DNA from 2 places in the Undibacterium sp. FW305-107 genome. Region 1 is predicted to be linked to the other one. Evidence: riboswitches for the same ligand, from Rfam matches in the RefSeq annotation. Region 1 holds a riboswitch; the other holds the start of a gene.
The links. Region 1 has a riboswitch for cyclic di-GMP ahead of AC3WQT_RS21820 (putative Ig domain-containing protein). Riboswitches for the same ligand answer to the same signal wherever they lie in the genome.
Positions count from the first base shown of each region.

Region 1 (9,973 bases):
GCTGCCATGAAAACGCTGAAGCAATTGTCGATTACCGATGGCCTGACCAATTGCTATAACCGCTTGCTGTTCAATGAACGCATGCCAGCAGAAATACAAAGAGCCATTCGTTATCAACGTCATTTGGCACTGGTGTTTTGTGACATTGATTTCTTCAAGAAAATCAATGATGAATATGGTCATGCGGTAGGTGACAATGTACTCATCGCCTTTACCCAATGCCTGTTGGATGAGTTGCGGGCAGACGTAGACTGGATAGTCCGTTACGGTGGAGAAGAATTTATCATGGTCTTGCCAGAGACCAGCCTGATCGCGGCACTGGAAGTGGCAGAAAGAATACGCCATAAAGTGGAACATGATCTTGTCATTCGCCTGCCAGATGGCCGTATATTGCACATTACTGCCAGTTTTGGTGTGGCACAACTACAAGCCGCAGACAGTATGGAAAGCATGGTGCAGCGCGCTGATGAATGGTTGTACAAAGCCAAGTCCCAGGGCCGCAACCAGGTATACCCCAAGGCCGCGCCAGTTATTCACCTTGCCCCTTGATTTGCCGCAGACTGCCCCGGGCTTGCCTGACCAGGGTATTCGTCAGACGTGCCAGCCGTGGTGTTTGTACTTTCCAGTGATGCCAATACAGGGCCACATCCACAGGGTGGTGCGGCATCAGCCTGACCAGTTTGTCCTGATCCAGATTTTCCAGCATGACATCAGGAATTACGCCCCAGCCCAGTCCCAGTAAAATCGACTGGTTATACGGCGTCGTTGCCGGTACATAGTGGGTGGGGTAAGCATGTTCCTGCAGTCCAAAATGTTCGAGCAAAATCTGTGCTTGCAATTTGTCCTTGCGATTGAAGGTCAGTACCGGTGCCAGCCTGGCTGCCTCGCGCGTCATGCCTTGCGGGAACCAGCTCTGGCAGTATTCTTTGCTGGCAACCGGATGGTAACGCATGAACCCCAGCGACACCGCCTGGCAACCCCGCATGGCATTTTTCTCGGCAGAAAGGCAGCCGAGGACCATGCCGCTTTCCAGTAAATCATGGGTGTGATCCTGGTCATCGATCAACACTTCAAGCAAGATATTTTCAGCAATCAAAAATTCTGCCAGGGCGGGCAGCAGCCAGCTATCGAGACTATCGGCATTGACACCCAGGGCAATGCTGATGGCGGCACTTTGCTGACCCGCAAATTCACTTTGCAAATCCTGTTCAAGCTCGGCGACCCGGCGCAAGTGTTGCACCAGTTTTTGCCCTGCTGCCGTGGCACGGCAGGGGCGGCTGCGTACCAGCAAGGTATTGCCCAGTTCCATTTCCAGTGCCTTGATGCGCTGGGAAATGGCAGAGCTGGTCAGGTTCAGGGACTGGGCTGCCTGTTCCAGGCTGCCATGGTCAATGACACTGAGGAAGGCTTCACATTGGCGGCTGTCTAGTCTTGATTGCATGTTTTATTCAACGGTACTGGTGATTTGGGCCAAAGACCTCTCAACACAGAGGAAGGAATGATTTTTAATCATCGATCTGCAGAGAATTTTAAAAGAACTAAATTTATGAATTAAGAAATTTTAATGAAATTTTAAATATTTTAAATATACTTCATATTAATCTCTTTTGTCGCCAGAATCCCTGTATCGACAAACGGGGAGACAGATGATGTTGGCTTTTATACTCAAGGGCATGGGCATGAGTGCAGGTTTGATCATGGCCATCGGTTCGCAAAATGCGCATGTCCTGCGCATGGGCTTGCGCAGGCAGCACGTGGCTTTGACAGTAATGATCTGTATCGTGTGTGAAATGCTGCTGATACTGGCTGGTGTCGCGGGTATAGGGGGCATGATCAATAGCCAGCCAGTCTTGCTGACGATAGCTCGCTGGGGCGGGGCAGCATTTCTGATCTGGTATGGCGTGCGGTCTTTGCGGAATGCGGCTAGTCAGCAAAGTCTGGTGACTGAGGCTGGAGAGTTGAGTCTGACGGCGGGCAAGGCCGTACTGGCAGTGCTGGGAGCGACTTTGCTCAATCCCCACACCTATCTGGATACTGTAGTGCTGTTGGGTGCCATAGGAGGGCAGCAGCCAGGCAATGGCAAATACTGGTTTGCCGTGGGTGCCATCTTGAATGCCACGATCTGGTTTGCCACCCTCGGCTTTGGTGCCCGCCTGCTCGCCCCCTGGTTTGCCAAGCCCATCGCATGGCGGGTGCTGGATAGTCTGGTCGGTATTGTGATGCTGATGCTGGCACTGAATTTAATGCTGGGTTGATCTTGTTTTGATCTGGTCGTTTGTTGAAAAGTCCGAATTGTGATAACTTCGGCACATGAAAAAATCCTGGCGTTTATTGATTGCTTGCCTGTTACTGGTACTGCTGCCCCTGCAGGGCTTTGCTGTCGCCAGTAAATTGGGCTGCGCCATGGATATGCCTGTCCAGGCTGGTATTGCTGTTGCCAGCGACAATGAACATTGTCAGCCAGTTGCCAAGGCTAACGGTGACGATATCACCCATGCTGTAAAAGGCAAGGTAGGCGATCATTGCAAGTCTTCTTCCCCCTGTTGTATGGGCATCGCCCTGATGCCTGCTATCCAGATTTCTACATTTGTTCCTGTGCATGATGATGCCCAGGTACTGCCTGTCCTGTTACCCGCATCTGTGCCTGCGCGCATGCTGGAACGTCCTCCTAAAGCTGTGTTTGCCTGAATAATTAGCTTGGGTTCGTAGCTTGGGTTATCTCGTAGGTTGGGCTCCGCTTTATCAGCCCAACACTGGGCATTTAAATAACGTATACGTTTGTTGAGGCTGAGTGTTGGGCTGGTAAAACGTAGCTCAACCTACAAGAGTAGCCTAGCGAGGCCCGGCCCAAGCTACGAGGTAACCCAACCTATAGCAGTTGCACGCATTCCCAATTTTGCAGAAACACACTTCTTACCGCGAGGACTTCATGTCGCACATTCATTACCGATATCTGTTACCGGCATTGCTGGTGATGACTGGCTGTGCCAGTTTTGATATTGACCAAAGTACGCAAAAACTCAATCAACAATATCCCGCTTACACCCAAGGGAAACTGGCCCTGGCCGCCAAGCCCGAACAGCAGAAAGACATGCAGGCCAGGGCTGCTGTCTTGTTATCAGAACCCTTGACGCAAGATGCTGCCATGCAAATTGCCTTGCTGAATAGCCCATCACTGCAGGCCATGCTGGCGCAACATCAGGCAACGGGAGCCAATATGGCGCAGAGTGGCCGTATTGCCAATCCACTCTTTACGTTTGAACGCAATCGTCAGTCCGGTGAGTTGGAAATTGGACGCTTGTTGAGCTTCGGCCTGCTGGACTTGCTAAGCCTGCCACAAAGGCAAAGCATGGCGCAGCATGGTCTGGCGCAAGCACAGACGCAGCTCAGTCTGGATGTCATCGACAGTATCAACCAGGTGCGCGTGGCATGGGTCAAGGCAGTCGCGGCACAACAGAGTCTGGAATATGCCAGACAAGTCGGTGAGGCTGCCGATGCCAGTGCCATACTGGCAGAGCGCATGCTCAAGGGCGGTAATTTCAATACCTTGCAGGCAGCACGCCAGCAAGCTTTCAAGGCCGATGCAGCGGCGCAGCTCAGCTTCGCCCGCCATGCGAGTCTCGCCTCTCGCGAAGAACTGGTGCGCTTACTGGGGCTGAATGATGAACAGGAAAAAGCACTTAAGTTACCTGAGCGTCTGCCGGATTTACCCGCTACTCCGTTGGCAGCAGAAATCCTGGGCCCGCAAGCGACAAAAAACCGTCTTGACATACAACTGGCAAAACAGGAACTCGATGCCGCCGCAACACGCCAGGGCTTGGGTGTGGTCAGCAGCTTTGCAGATATTGAATTGGGCGTACGGCGCGACACCAATTTTGATGCGGCGGGGCATAGCGAGATTAAACGCGGCTTTGAGGTGAACCTGAGGTTGCCACTATTTGACTGGGGCGATGCGCAGAGAACAACCATGAATGCGAATACCCTGGCCGCCAGTTATCGCCTGCAGGCTACGGTCAATAATGCAGGTTCGCATCTGCGCGTCAGCTATTCAGCCTATCGCAACATGTACGATATCGCCCGGCAATATCGTGATGAGATACTGCCGCTACGCAAACGCATTTCTGCTGAAAACCAGTTGCGCTACAACGGCATGTTCATCAGCGTGTTTGAATTGCTGGCCGATAGCCGCGAACAAATCAATAGCGTGCTGGCAGCCATCAATGCAGAACAACAATTCTGGCTGGCTGACGCTGCCTTGCAGGCCGAATTGCTGGGGCGTCCGTCTGCAAGTAGTCTGAATCCCGTCAAATCAACTGCCACGGCAGAAGCAGCGCATTGATCACAAGATCTGCGAAGGAAATATCATGAGTACAAGAAGAGATTTTTTTAAATTGGCGAGCATCGCAGGTGGGGCACTGGCAGCAAGTACGGTCAGTAAAGTGGCATTGGCGGCCTTGCCAGAAGCAGTCACACAAACCAGCCCGGATACCATGCCGCCCCTGCAGCCAAAAAATGGCCGTCCGTATAATCCGGTAGTAACCCTGAATGGCTGGACCCTGCCATGGCGCATGAATAATGGCGTCAAGGAATTCCACCTCGTGGCCGAACCCGTGGTGCGTGAAATGGCACCCGGCATGAAGGCGCATCTGTGGGGTTATAACGGTCAAAGCCCCGGCCCGACAATAGAAGTGGTGGAGGGGGACCGCGTACGCATTTTTGTCACCAACCGTTTGCCGGAGCACACCAGCGTGCACTGGCACGGCCAGCGCCTGCCAAATGGCATGGATGGTGTATCCGGCCTGACCCAGCCATCGATACAGCCGGGCAAGACCTTTGTCTACGAATTTGTGGCACGCCGCCCCGGCACCTTCATGTATCACCCGCATGCCGATGAAATGACGCAAATGGCGATGGGCATGATGGGTTCCTGGATTACCCATCCAAAAAATAAACATCCGCAGATTGATGAAGTTGACCGTGATTTTATTTTCCTGCTCAGTGCTTATGACATAGAGCCAGGTGCCTTCAAGCCTAACATCATGACCATGACAGACTTTAATTTATGGTCATGGAATAGCCGTATCTTCCCCGGCATCGATAGCCTGAATGTGCGCAAGAACGACAGGGTCAGGATACGCGTCGGTAACCTGACGATGACCAACCACCCCATCCACATTCATGGCCATGAATTTACCGTGACTGGTACCGACGGTGGCCCTGTGCCCAGAACCGCACGGTGGCCTGAGGTGACGACGGACATCGCCGTGGGCCAGATGCGGCAGATGGAATTTGTCGCCGATGAAGAAGGTGACTGGTCCTTCCATTGCCACAAGAGCCATCACACCATGAATGCCATGGGCCATAGTGTGCCGTCGATGATAGGTGTTGATCATAAAGACGTGGCTGACAAGATCAACAAACTCATTCCCGCTTATATGACCATGGGTGACAAGGGCATGGCAGATATGGGGACGATGGAAATGCCGCTACCCGACAACACCATCCCCATGATGACAGGCGAGGGGCCATTTGGCGGGCTGGAAATGGGCGGCATGTTCAGCGTCGTCAAAGTGCGCAAGGACCAGAAACCGGGTGATTATAAAGACCCCGGCTGGTTCCGGCATCCCAAAGGCACGGTGGCGTATGAATATACCGGGCCGGTGGCAGATGCACCGCGCCCGCCTGCCGATCCACATGCCGGGATGGGGCATGGCGCGCGTGCTGTGCCGGAAGTTGAAGTGCAGGTGCGCAAGCCGCAAGGTCATAGCGGACATTAAGTTTCGCAAGCAAGAATGGGTAGTATCAGTAAGCCTGATTCCCCCATTCTTGCATTGGCTTTCTTATTTCGCCGTTACTGTCACTGGCATATTCACAGTTGCCGTCCTGCCGGTATTGTCAGTGGCTGTGATTTTCAGTGTATAGCTGCCTTTCACAGGATTACTCCAGCTTGCGATGATATTCGTGCCACTCATGCTGAAGTTTAATCCCAGCGGCGCACCGCTAATCGAAATAGATAGCGAAGTTGCGCCAGGCGCTGTGATACTGATGGTGCCCGTCAAGGCCTTGCCTGCCACACCCGTCATGGCAGGAGCATTGATACTCAGGCCAGATGCTGCGATGCTGATGTTGAATATCGCCTGGTTGCTCAAGCCAGTCTTGCTGTCTTTGACGATGACTGTGACGATATACTTGCCGACCAGTGGGCTGGCCCAGGTGACAGTACCAGCCTGGCTGATGCTCATGCCGGATGGCGCACCACTAAGGCTGTAAATCACTGCATTGGCTGAACTGGCATTTACATTGAACGACAAGGGGCTGCCGGCTATGCCATTGATCGTGTTGGCAGTGACTACAGGCGGCACAGGTGCTGTAATCGTCACAGTATATGTACCCTTGCCACTCTGGCCTGTTGCTGCATCCAGCGCAGTCACAATCACGATATATGTGCCCGCAACAGGTGCGGCCCAGGTGACTGTACCCGCGCTGCTGATAGCCATGCCTGATGGATTGCCGCTCAGGCTGTAAGACAATGCATTGCTTGCCGTTGCTGACACGGTAAAGCTCAGTGCAGTACCAGTCTGGCCACTGATGCTTGCAGAGGTCACGGTTGGTGCTGGCGTGACGATTGTGCCACTGATGGTACCGCTGAGTATGCTGAGAAAATTACTGACATTCGGCGTACCCAAGCCAGTCAACTGATCATGCCCGGACTTGGCTGTGCAACTGGTACAACTGCCATTGCTGCCTTTGACTACATCGGCAAATACACTGGCGTAGCTGCCAGGTACGGTGGCGATTTTGTTGTACAGCATGGCATGTGGTGCACCCAACACAGCTTTGCCTGCTTGTACCAGCGTCGCATTGGCAACAGCGATGATGCCTGCCCATTGCGGCGTGGCCAGGCTGGTACCACCGGCACTGACCCAGCTCACTGTGCTGCTGCCGGGTGTCATGATCGCTACATATTGACCAGTATTCGGATCAGAATTCATGGATACATCGGCCACTGTCCGGCGTGCAGGGGCGCCCATGCCTGGCACTGTCGTATTTTGATAGGCGGGGGTGGCTGTATAAGCGCTGACGCCACCACCGGTATTTGACCAGGCAACTTCAGTTCTGCTGCCGCCTGAATAACTCAGGCTGGTCCCGCCTACAGCCACCACATTGGGTGATACTGCAGGCCATTCAACCGCCGGACCATTGTCGCCGGACGCTGCGAGATAAGTCATTTTTGCAGTGGTGAATGTATTTTCCACGCCTGCAGTCCAGCTACCTTCAGCAGCACCAAAACTCATCGATACCACACCTGGCCCCATGGCATTCGCCAGCCTGATGCCGCCCACCATGTTGCTCATGGAAGAATCTGCCGCTTCGATCAGGATAATACGGGCCAGCGGTGCGGTCGCATGTGCCCACTGCACATCGAGTGCAATTTCTGTCGCCCAGCCAGAATCATAGGCCGGTGCAGTACTGTTCATGCTGCCAGCACTGGTGCTATACACCACAGAAAATTCACAGCTTGTGGCAGATGCTGCAGATAAAGGTAAGACGGTACCTGAAGCGATATTTTTTACAGCGCATGCAGGCAGGCCAAATTTTTGATTGAAGGCATTCAGTTCTGCCACGATGTTGGGGTCATGCTTTGCATTGACGATATAAATTGTCTGACCCGCGCCCAGCAGGGCAGCTTGTGCCGCCGTCAAGTTGCTCATGCTTGCGGGCAGTGCTGGCAAACCATACGCGGCACGTATTTGTGCCGGAGTATAAGTGGATACCACGCCAGTACCAGCTGATGGCAACACATCAATCTGGCCCGCCGCAATGGGTGGTGGTGCCAACTGCGGGCGAGGCAATGAGCGTATTGCGGATACTGTCAACCCACGACCACGCACGCCTTGCCATTCGCGCGGTATGGCTTGCATTGCAGCAGGCACGCGGGCTGATCTGCTGCCATCCATGACATCAATATCGGCAGGCGCATCAAGCAGGACTGGTGCGAGGTGAAATGTGGGCTGGGTGTGTTGAATCGCCACGTCTGGCGGGAGTACGGGTACGGCGATTTCCAATGTGGTCGTGCCTGTAGCGACCTCTGCTGGCGGTAAGGTAATGGCAGCATTGCTGATCTGGGGGCTATCGCCACCACAAGCTGTAAGAAGACTTGCCGTGAAAAGTAGACTCAGCCATGTAAGTAACTTAAGTGGCCTGAGCAACCTGAAAAATATTCTTTTTTTGATGATCACGTATGCACTCCGATATCAGCAGAGGGCGGTGATTCGGCAGTAAATGAAATGCCCAGGCGATCAAATGCTTTAGCAATAACATTACCGGCAACCCCGCTGCCATGGCGCATATGCGCTGTAGGCCGGTGGCTTTGCGTCGCCGTTTTTCAACGGGTTTGCCCTCAAGTTTTGGAAACAGAAAATTACAAATTCAGAGTATGAATTTTTCGATTCAAAAGGAAGCAGAAAAATGTCAAGGATTGTTGAAATCGTGTAGCTAAAACAAGCTTCGATCTTGCTTTGATAACAGAAAATGAAGATTGTTGTTTTACTGGCTTTTGAATAAGACAAAAGTGTTAATTTGTAAAATCATTTCCCATGTTGTTTTCGCCATGGCAGCATCTGCGAACTTTTAATCGGTTGATTATCTTTTCGAATTGAACACAATAAAATACTTATGAAACTTTCTCCACGCATCTCCCACGCCACAATTCTGATTTGCCTGACACTTGCTTGTGCAAGCTCACAAGCGGCAAAAATCAGCCTGGATGACTGTGATTTGATTACTGCAAAACCCCTGCGTGCAGATTTCAAGGACTGGCTGGCAAAAAATCGCAAACTGGCTGCCGATGGCAATGTTGAAGCACAAACCTACGTCGCCGCAGAAGCAAGTAATCGCCTGGCCTGTCTCGAAGAAAAAATCACTGAAAAATCAGGATGGTCAGTGACGATGACAAGTGGTGACGGCAGCAGCGAAACCACGTCCAATCCTGGCATACCAAATATCAAAAAAAATGCAGATGCCTATGCGGCATTGAAAGATGCTGTCAAATATAGCCATCAGGCCGGTGCGAATGACCCTGCCTATCGAGGTATATCGGCACAACTGGTGTTGCGTTATCAAACGGTCTTGCCAGAAGCACTGGAAACTGCCTATGAAGATGTGGCTGGTGCCAATCAGCTCGAATGTGTACTCAAGCGCAAATTCGGCAAACGGGATGCACAGTATGCCTGTGCATCGCACAGGACTACCTTGGCACAATTGACGACTAAAGTATCAGCTGAGCGCCGTGCTTTCCTTGATCAAAAAGCAATGCAGTGGGCAGCGGATTTCCCGGTTAAATAAGTTGCCGCAAGATATGTTTACATCAGTTTTACATTAGGCTCGCCATGCCTGGCTGTGTTGGCTAACGTACAGACCCGAAAGGACATGCAGAAGTAAATTGAACTGGGAAGTCAACAGATATGCTTTACGAACGTTATAGTACTGTAAGCGCTGTATTGCTTCTTTGGTTAACGTAATGGAAATGGAGTACGCAATGATAAACATGACATGTAAAAGAGTATTGCTGGCGACCGCAGCCTGTGCATCACTCTTCATGACCGCACAGACTCAGGCACAAGATGTGGGTGTCTCTTTGCAATTTGGGCAACCGGGATTTTATGGTCGTGTTGACGTTGGTAATTTCCCTCAACCTCAGGTGATTTATCGTGAGCCACGCATCGTAGAAAGAGTGAGGGTAGTTGAACCTCCCTTGTATCTGGTGGTGCCGCCAGGCCATAGAAATAAATGGGAAAAGCATTGCTATCGCTACAATGCCTGCGGTCGTCCGGTGTATTTTGTCCAGGAAAACTGGTACAACACTCAGGTAGTGCCGCGTTATCGCGATGGTTATTACCGTGACCACGATTACAGGCATGATGCTTATCGACGTGACGATAATCGCCGTAATGACTATCGTAGAGATGACAGG
Region 1 is NZ_JBYTAV010000010.1:148,422-158,394, forward strand. It holds gene AC3WQT_RS21790 (GGDEF domain-containing protein) at 1-549, shown strand, start outside; gene argP (HTH-type transcriptional regulator ArgP) at 530-1,441, opposite strand; gene AC3WQT_RS21800 (LysE/ArgO family amino acid transporter) at 1,647-2,255, shown strand; gene AC3WQT_RS21805 (hypothetical protein) at 2,311-2,688, shown strand; gene AC3WQT_RS21810 (TolC family protein) at 2,930-4,339, shown strand; gene AC3WQT_RS21815 (multicopper oxidase family protein) at 4,365-5,777, shown strand; gene AC3WQT_RS21820 (putative Ig domain-containing protein) at 5,841-8,240, opposite strand; cyclic di-GMP riboswitch class I at 8,324-8,410, opposite strand; gene AC3WQT_RS21825 (hypothetical protein) at 8,677-9,345, shown strand; gene AC3WQT_RS21830 (hypothetical protein) at 9,539-9,973, shown strand, end outside.

Region 2 (9,973 bases), on a different contig from region 1:
AAATGACTGGGTAGCACGCAGCCTGCAACATGTATGGCATCCGTGTACCCAGATGCAGCATCATGAAACCGTACCGCTGATCCCCGTCAGCCATGGCCGCGGTGCATGGCTGTTTGATATGGAAGGCAAGCGTTATCTTGACGCCATCAGTTCCTGGTGGGTCAATCTGTTTGGCCACGCCAATCCCCGCATCAATGCAGAACTGAAAGACCAGCTCGACAAGCTTGAGCATGCAATGCTGGCCGGTTTTACCCATGCGCCTGTGGTTGAATTATCAGAAAAACTGGCGACCCTGACTAATCATGCCCTCGGCCATTGCTTCTATGCGTCTGACGGCGCATCAGCGGTCGAGATTGCTCTGAAGATGAGTTTCCATGCCTGGCGTAATGGTGGCCAGACTGAAAAGCAAGAGTTTATTTGCATACAGGGCAGCTACCATGGTGAAACCGTGGGGGCACTGGCGGTAACCGATGTCAGCCTGTTCCGCGAAGCCTATGGCCCCATGCTGCAGCGTGCGCATGTCGTTGCGTCACCGGATGCGCGTCTGGCTGAGACTGGCGAAACTGCTGCCGATGTGGCTTTGCGCGCCGCTGCCGCACTCGAAGCAAAATTGCAGGAACGCGCAGGCAAGATTGCAGCCGTCATCATAGAACCACTGGTGCAATGTGCGACCGGCATGGCCATGCATGATCCAGTCTATCTGAAGCGCTTGCGCGAATTATGCGACCAGTATCAGGTCCATCTGATTGCTGATGAAATTGCCGTAGGCTGTGGCCGTACCGGTACTTTCTTTGCCTGTGAGTCTGCGAGTATCTGGCCAGATTTTTTATGCCTGTCGAAAGGCATTAGCGGTGGTTATTTACCGCTGTCGCTGGTGATGACGACTGATGCTGTCTACCAGGCATTTTATGATGCCGATGTAAGACGCGGCTTCTTGCATTCGCATTCCTATACCGGTAATCCGCTGGCATGCCGGGCAGCGCTGGCGACACTGGCAATATTTGAAGATGACAAGGTCTTGCAAAAGAACCGCGTCAAGGCAGAATTCTTGAACACGGCTTTTGCCGATTTGAAAAATGATGCGCGCGTGCGCCACTTCCGCCAGCAAGGCATGATACTCGCCTTTGATGCGGTGGTTGATGATGCAGAACGCGCAGCGACATTTTCACGCCGCTTTTTTGCTGCGGCTCTGAAGCAGGAATTATTAATGCGGCCTATAGGCCGCACAGTCTATGTGCTGCCGCCCTACATCCTTGAGCAGGATGAAATGAGCTTGCTGGCGCATAAAACCAGACTGGTATTTGAAGAGGTAATGGCATGACAGATGCTGGTAAAAACAATCCCGCAATAAATAATCCTGGCATAAGAATCGCCACGCAACGTAAATCCCTGATACAGGGTTTGCAGCAAGAGCTGGCCGCGCTGGACCAAAAACATTTATTGCGTCAAAGACGTACAGTAGAAACACCTTCAGCACCAACTATGAAAGTCGATGGCCGTGATCTGCTGGCATTTTGCAGCAATGATTACCTGGGTCTGGCAGCACATCCAAAACTGGCAGAAGCCATGCAGGAAGGTGCTGCGTTGTACGGAGTTGGTAGCGGTGCCTCGCACCTCATTAGCGGCCATAGCCGTGCCCATGCGGTGCTGGAAGAACGCCTGGCCGAGTTTGTCTCGCCACATATCGATAATGCCCGCGCCCTGTATTTTTGCACAGGCTATATGGCCAACCTGGCGGTCATCACCGCACTGGCCATCAACAAAGACACGACAGTATTTTCTGAAGCCCTGAACCATGCTTCCCTCATCGATGGTGCACGCCTATCGCGTGCCACCGTGCAGGTATTCCCGCACCGCGATTACACAGCGCTGGAACGTATGCTGCAACAATGCAAGACCAAGCACAGGGTCGTTGTCACCGACAGCGTCTTCAGCATGGACGGCAATATTGCAGAATTGGGTGCTCTGCTGGCAATTTGCGAACGCTATGATGCCTGGCTTATCGTCGATGATGCTCATGGTTTTGGCGTGCTGGGCCAGCATGGCCGTGGCGTGCTCGAACATTTGCAGATCAAGTCGCCGAATCTGGTTTATATGGGCACACTGGGTAAGGCCGCCGGTGTCGGTGGTGCTTTTGTTGCGGCTGACGCAACGGTGATTGAATGGCTGGTGCAACGTGCCCGTGCCTATATCTATACGACCGCTGCGGCACCGGCATTGGCACACGCACTGCTGACCAGCATAGACATCATTGCTGGTGAAGAAGGCCAGCAAAGACGTGCGCATCTGCAGAAACTGATAGGCTTGTTCCGCGATGGTCTGCATTTGCAAGTCTGGCAGGGCATGCCATCGGATACTGCGATACAACCTGTGCTCATTGGCGACAATGCCGCCATGCTGAGGGTAGCTGGCAATCTCATGGACCAGGGCTTGTGGGTAGGTGCGATACGCCCACCTACCGTGCCTGTCGGTACGGCACGCCTGCGCGTGACCCTGTCTGCGGCGCATACAGAAATCCAGGTCTTGCAACTGGTGCAGGCGATTAATCGTCTGGATCAGATGAGTTATGTGGCCCAGTGTTTTGCCGAGGTGGCCTGATGCAAAAGCGGCAGCATGACTATTTCGTGACTGGCACCGATACCGAGATCGGCAAGACCCTGGTCAGCGCTGCTCTGCTGCATGCGATGCAGGCGCAAGGTTTGCAAAGCGTTGGCATGAAGCCGATAGCCGCTGGGGCAGAAATGCGTGACGGTGTCTTGCACAATGAAGATGTAGACACGCTGGTGGCAGCATCCAGCGTCAAGGCAGAGCTGGCTCTGGTATGCCCTTACCTGATGCAGACACCGGCAGCACCGCATATCGTGGCTGAACTGGAGCATGTAAATATAGCACTGCCGCATATCGTCAACAGCTATCAACAGTTGCGTGAACTGGCAGATGCAGTGATAGTGGAAGGTGTAGGCGGTTTTTGCGTACCCCTGAATGCGCAAGTGACGACGGCAGACATGGCGCAAGCCCTGGATTTGCCAGTGATACTGGTAGTCGGCATGCGCCTGGGTTGCATCAATCATGCATTGCTGACGGTTGAAGCCATCGCCGCGCGAGGCCTGAAGCTGGCAGGCTGGGTTGCCAATACCGTTGATGTCAACATGCTGTACCCGCAAGAAAATATTACCGCCCTGCGTGAGCGCATAGCAGCACCCATGCTGGGGCATATTCCCCGTTTGAATGTTCCTGATCACGAGAAGGCAAAAGTCGCCGCCTCGCATCTGGATTTGAGTCAATTGAAGTAAAAGGAAACAAAGATGCAAGCTACTGATACGACTTTGCAAGCCATGCAATTCCAGCCACCGGTCAAGAAGATAGAAGCCGAGACCTGGCCCGTGGATGAAGTACTGGCCCTGTTTGATTTGCCCTTCAATGACTTGATGTTCCGGGCGCAAACTGCACACCGCGCCAACTTCCCTGACGGTGATGTGGAGCTGGCGACACTCTTGTCCATCAAGACTGGTGGTTGCGAAGAAGATTGTGGCTATTGCCCGCAAGCTGCGCGTTATGACACCGGTGTTGAAGCCAAAAAATTGCTGGATGTACGTGAAGTACTGGACGCTGCCAAAGCCGCCCGCGAAAACGGCGCAACCCGTTTTTGCATGGGTGCAGCATGGCGTTCACCTAAAGACCGCGACATGGAAAAAGTCGAAACCATGGTGCGCGAAGTCAAAGCCATGGGTCTGGAAACATGTGCGACTCTGGGAATGCTCAAGGAAGAACAGGCTCAGCGTCTGAAAGATGCGGGTCTGGATTACTACAACCACAATCTCGATACTGCACCTGAGTTTTACAGCAACGTGATTTCCACCCGCGATTACCAGGACAGGCTGGACACTCTTGGTCATGTACGCAGTGCGGGTCTCAAAGTCTGTTGCGGTGGCATCGTAGGCATGGGTGAATCACGCCGTCAGCGCGCCGGTTTGATCGCACAACTGGCGAACCTTAATCCTTATCCTGAATCCGTGCCTGTCAATCATCTGGTGCAAGTGGAAGGCACGCCTTTGCATGGCCTGGACCCGCTTGATCCGCTGGAATTTGTACGTACTATCGCTGTCGCCCGCATCACCATGCCCAAGGCGCGTGTGCGTCTGTCTGCTGGCCGTCGCCAGATGGGTGAAGCAGTGCAAGCCATGTGCTTTTTGGCTGGCGCGAATTCGATTTTCTACGGCGATAAATTGCTGACTACAGCTAATCCTGAAGCGCAGGATGATCGTGTTTTGCTCGACAAACTGGGCTTGAAGACGCGTGGCAAAGTAGAAGCGAAGGCTGGTAGTTGTGGTTGATTAAAACCGTAAGTCTTCAGCACTTAGCTCATTGAGCACAAAGACAAAAGATGGAGACACAGAGAAAGGCAAAGCCTTTTTCTGATGAAAAATCGTAGTCAATTATCGTAGATACATCCACCCAAAAGGTTAGAGACATGTTTACCAAAATCCTTATCGCCAACCGTGGCGAAATTGCTTGCCGTGTTGCTGCTACCGCACGCCGCATGGGCATCAAGACTGTCGCTGTGTATTCCGAAGCCGATGCTAATGCCAAGCATGTCGCGGTTTGTGATGAGGCAGTATTGATAGGCCCTGCTGCTGCCAAAGAAAGTTATCTGCGTGCCGACAAGATCATACAAGTCGCATTGGCGACGGGGGCGCAGGCGATACATCCGGGTTATGGCTTTTTGTCAGAAAACAGTGAATTTGCTGAAGCCTGCGCCAAAAATGGCATCGCCTTCATAGGCCCGCCAGCATCGGCAATTGAAGCCATGGGCAGCAAATCTGCGGCGAAATCCCTGATGGAGAAAGCCAACGTGCCGCTGGTGCCGGGCTACCATGGTGATAATCAGGATGCCGATTTTTTGCATACCGAGGCTGACCGTATCGGTTACCCGGTCTTGCTCAAAGCCAGTGCCGGTGGTGGTGGCAAGGGCATGCGTGTCATCGAGAAGTCTGCTGACTTCAAGGATGCGCTGGCATCCTGCAAACGTGAAGCCATCAACTCCTTTGGTGACGATAAAGTGCTGGCAGAAAAATACCTGCAAAGACCACGTCATATAGAAATCCAGGTGTTTGCTGATACCCACGGCAATTGCGTCTACCTGTTTGAGCGCGATTGCTCGGTGCAGCGCCGCCATCAAAAAGTGTTGGAAGAAGCACCAGCTCCAGGCATGACAGCAGAACGCCGCGCCGCCATGGGCGAGGCTGCCGTGGCTGCTGCAAAAGCAGTTGGTTATGTTGGTGCCGGTACGGTGGAATTCATCGCCAACCAGGATGGTTCTTTCTACTTCATGGAAATGAATACCCGTCTGCAGGTTGAGCATCCAGTGACAGAAATGATTACCGGTACTGATCTGGTGGAATGGCAATTGCGTGTAGCTGCCGGTGAAAAATTGCCGCTGCAACAAAGCGAATTACAGATCCATGGTCACGCCATAGAAGCACGCGTGTATGCAGAAAATCCTGAAAAAGGATTCCTGCCATCGATAGGTACTTTGCGCCATGCACGTACTCCCGTTGCAGTGAATTTTGAACTTGGTGGCGCGACTGATCCGGCGGCTTTCCGTATCGATAGCGGCGTACGTGAAGGCGACACGATTTCGCCTTTCTATGACCCCATGATCGCCAAGATGATAGTCTGGGGCAAGGACAGGAAAGAAGCATTGGCGCGCATGGCGCAGGCATTGGCGCAATACCAGATCGTTGGCCTGCACAGCAATATCGCCTTCCTGTCGCGTCTGGTGACCAGCACGGCTTTTTCTGGTGCTGATCTGGATACTGGTCTGATAGAACGCAATCAGGCAGAACTATTCCCTGCACCGGTAGCCGCGAACCTGACAACGCTGGCACTGGCGGTTGTCTCTCTGTTGAATTCAGAAAAATCAGCAAGTGGTAGTAGTGACCCTTGGCAATCCAGCCACGGCTGGCGCATGAACGGCCTCATGCAACGCAGCCTGCAATTCACAGAAGAAGAGCAGGCGCATGAAGTGCAAGTGACTTACCTTGCAGATGGCTGGCAAGTGCAGGCCGGTGCAGCGACAGCGCAAGTCAAACTGGCACTGGCCGATGAAAATGATATCGTCATCAAGATTGCAGAACAGACTGTGGCGGCTACCGTAGTGCGTGATGGCGAACATTTCCACGTCTTCAGCCAGGGTAGACACACTGACCTGCATTACATCGATGCGCTGGCACATGCCGGTGAAGCCGAGGCTGAAACTGGCCGCCTGACTGCACCCATGCCAGGCAAGATCGTTGCCGTGCTCGTCAACAAGGCGCAGGAAGTGAAGAAGGGCGATGCCCTGCTGATCATGGAAGCCATGAAGATGGAACATACGATTTCTGCACCGCATGATGGCGTCATTGATGAAGTCTTGTATGCGATTGGCGATCAGGTGACTGAAGGGGCGCAGTTGCTGGCTTTCCAGCAGTAAATTTTTGCCTGAAGCTTGTCCCGTAAAGCCAGCACTGTTGTGCTGGCTTTACTTTTTTTATCACCAGATCATTTAAGTAAAACAGATACGCCAGCAAATCACCCCGCTGTGTTACTTGTACAATTCGACAAGCAAGTCCATGATGAATACCTGAACAGAAAATTGTTCCAGCGATTTTTCATTACCTTGCCCAGACTTTGGAATCACCATGACCGCACTCTCCATCAACATCAACAAAATCGCCCTGCTGCGTAATTCACGTGGCCGTAATTATCCTGATGTGCAAGCCTTTGCTGCCCGCTGCCTGGACTTGGGGGCACGCGGCATTACCCTGCATCCGCGTCAGGATCAAAGGCATGCGCGTTATTCTGATGTGGAAACCCTGGGCGTGTTATGCCAGGCGCGTGGTGTGGAATTGAATGTGGAAGGTTATCCTGCGCCAGACTTCCTGGACGTCGTGAAGCGCAACAAACCTGCGCAATGCACGCTGGTGCCCGATGCGCCTGATCAGCTGACTTCTGACCACGGCTGGGATTTACGCAAGGACGCTGACTTTTTACGCCCTGTGCTGGCTGACCTCAGGGCGCTGGGCATACGCAGCAGTTTGTTTATTGATTACGACAATCAGGACATGCATCTGGCCAAAGAGCTGGGGGCAGACCGTGTCGAGTTATATACCGAACCCTATGCCGAGCATTTTGGCACGGTAAAGGGAGAAGAGATTTTCCAGGGTTTTGTTGCTGCCGCCAAACGCGCCCAGGATGCCGGGCTGGGGGTGAATGCCGGGCATGATCTGAACCTGGATAACCTGGCAAAATTCCTGACCATACCCGACATACTGGAAGTCTCCATAGGCCATGCAGTGATCGTCGAATGCCTGGAGCAGGGTATTGTTGAGGTGCTCGCAAAATACGCAAAAATCTGCCAGTCGTGCTAATTTTTATATTTTTTGCAAGAAAAAATGAAAAGCAAAAAAATGTTAACTTTTTCCTTGTTACTTGCAATTTCATGAACTACATTGGGGTAACGGTGCTTCGCATGAGGCACTGTGGTTGATGTACCGCCCTATGGATGAGGATTCATTCATAGGAATTTTCATCAGCGTTGTTTAAAGGCAAACCACCCGAAAGCGTGGGACGCAAAACTATAGGGCCCTCGCCAAACGCGGCACGGCAGCCAGGTACCGTAATCCGCATAGGCGGTTTTTCGTTAAGAGGTAGGTCGCTCATGAACAGCATTTCTACGGCGCTTCCCGGCGCTTCTAAAAAAATTCTGATTAGTGTATTTGGTTTGTCTGAGTATGAATTGCGTCTGGTACGCAGTGTGCTCAGCTTGACCATGGCTAGCGGACGCAAGCATTCCTATGCGCTGTTCGATGCCGGTCAGGCTGCTGACCCTGATATCGTCATACTCGACCCGGATAATAGCCAGGCCAGAGCGGCTTTGCAGGAACTTATAGCAACACGCAATATTCCTGAACCTGCCACGGTATTCATCTCCAATGCAGGGCAGGCGAAGCCAGGCAAATATCATTTATTGCATCCTCTGGTGCCGACCAAGATGCTGGCCTTGCTGGATCAGGTAGCAGATGAACTGGAAAAAGTTTGGCCAGCGGCATCTCCCGTCAGTACAGCAGTTGCTCAGAAGGCAGAAATGGACAAAGCAGCTATTGTGCAGCCTCTGCTGCAAAAGAATTTCCCGGCATCGGTCTTACAGACCGGTCACCGTGCTTTGATCGTGGATGACAGTCCTACTGCGAGAATCAAGATCGACCTTGAATTGCGCTCCATGAAGATCGCTTCCGACTGTGCAGAAACAGGTGAGCAAGCCCTGCAGATGCTGGAGAAAAAAACTTACGACATCATCTTCCTTGACATCGTCATGCCAGGCGCAGATGGCTATGAGATTTGCAAGATCATACGCCGTCATCCACAAACCAAACGTACTCCTGTCGTCATGTTAACCAGCAAGTCTTCTCCCTTTGATCGCATACGTGGTTCTTTGTCTGGTTGCAGTAGCTACCTGACCAAACCCGTAGAGCACCTGAAGTTCCGCGCAGTGGTGGAAAAGAGTCTCAGTGGCGGTGACGCCAGTCTGGGTCTGGACAAGGGGCATGGTCTGGCCATGGGAACCTGACACGAAGCCAAAGTCTGCATTTTTACCTCAGCCCTGAGGATCAGGGCGTTTCATCTACACATCTCGGGAGTACATCATGGGCATGAAAAAAGCACTCGTTGTTGACGATTCCACCACTGAACTGGCCAACATCAAAAGCATATTGACTGATGCCGGTTATGTGGTGGTCACCGCATCCAGTGGCAAGGATACTCTGGAAAAAGCCAAGGCTGAAAAACCCTCGATTATTTTCCTCGACATCGTCATGCCAGAGATGGACGGTTATGAAGCTTGCCGCAGCCTGACGCAAGACCCGGCAACCAAGGACATCCCCATCATTTTTGTCAGCAGCAAATCACAAAAAGCCGACAAGATCTGGGGTCAGTTGCAAGGTGCCAAAGGTTATGTCGCCAAGCCATATACCGCTGACCAGATTATTGATCAGCTCAAAATAGCTGCCTGATTTTTAATTGAGTCAAACCAAACCAGGGAGCTGTCATGAGCCAGTTCACTTCCAGCGATGCCGGGCAGTCTAAAGATTGGCTGCCACCCAGCGTTGCTCTGGAGCGCTTCACTCCGCCAGGTGATTTGCTGTGGAGCGATGTGGCACCGCTAGTTGAAAGAAAACGCTATGGCTACCGCGTAGGTTCACTGAATTTGCTGATCAGGGCTGAGGTGGGGAGTGAAGTGATACGGCCACAGGCGCTTGCTCCCTTGCCTGGTGCTGCCGCATTTCTGCTGGGCCTGATCAATTTGCGCGGCAACCTGGTTCCCATCTTTGATCTGGGGCTGGTACTCAGTGGCCGCAGGTCTGAAGTCACTGCATCGAAATTGTTTTTGATACTGGACAAGGCAGAAAATGCTGTTGGCATGCTGATAGACAGTTATCCGCAACCGCTGACGGAATTGCGCACCATCACACAAATGCCGCAACTGCCAGCAACACTGGAAGCCCACGTACCAGCGGCCTTCGTCAAGGATGACAAGGTCTGGCTGGACTTCAATCATGAAAGTTTTTTTGAAAAACTCAGCCGTAGTGCTTAAAGCATAGAGCATAAAACTTTAAGCTAAATCTGGTTGAACCCCTTCTGTTGATTTGATCAAGCAGTCTTTGTTGATGTTTTTCTTGTGGAGAGCAAAATGAAATTACGTACTCCGAATATTGGTATCCGGCTCAGTCTGGGATTTACAGCGGTGTTATTGCTGTTGGCGGTAACGGCCTGGCTGGCGATGTCCAACCTCAAGAGCATCAATGATGGTACCCACCGTATTGTGGACGGCAGTTATCCCAAGGTTGTGCTGGCGTACAAGATGCTGGGTAACGTTAATGCCAATGCACGGTCCATGCGTAATATGCTGCTCCTGAATGATCAATCGGCAGTTGAA
Region 2 is NZ_JBYTAV010000015.1:38,629-48,601, forward strand. It holds gene bioA (adenosylmethionine--8-amino-7-oxononanoate transaminase) at 1-1,321, shown strand, start outside; gene bioF (8-amino-7-oxononanoate synthase) at 1,318-2,598, shown strand; gene bioD (dethiobiotin synthase) at 2,598-3,293, shown strand; gene bioB (biotin synthase BioB) at 3,306-4,334, shown strand; gene AC3WQT_RS26065 (acetyl/propionyl/methylcrotonyl-CoA carboxylase subunit alpha) at 4,472-6,472, shown strand; gene AC3WQT_RS26070 (pyridoxine 5'-phosphate synthase) at 6,681-7,409, shown strand; cyclic di-GMP riboswitch class I at 7,576-7,660, shown strand; gene AC3WQT_RS26075 (response regulator) at 7,700-8,608, shown strand; gene AC3WQT_RS26080 (response regulator) at 8,685-9,050, shown strand; gene AC3WQT_RS26085 (chemotaxis protein CheW) at 9,086-9,631, shown strand; gene AC3WQT_RS26090 (methyl-accepting chemotaxis protein) at 9,728-9,973, shown strand, end outside.
Region 2: it holds a riboswitch for cyclic di-GMP, as region 1 does, so the genes downstream of both, AC3WQT_RS26075 (response regulator) here and AC3WQT_RS21820 (putative Ig domain-containing protein) in region 1, are expected to answer to the same signal.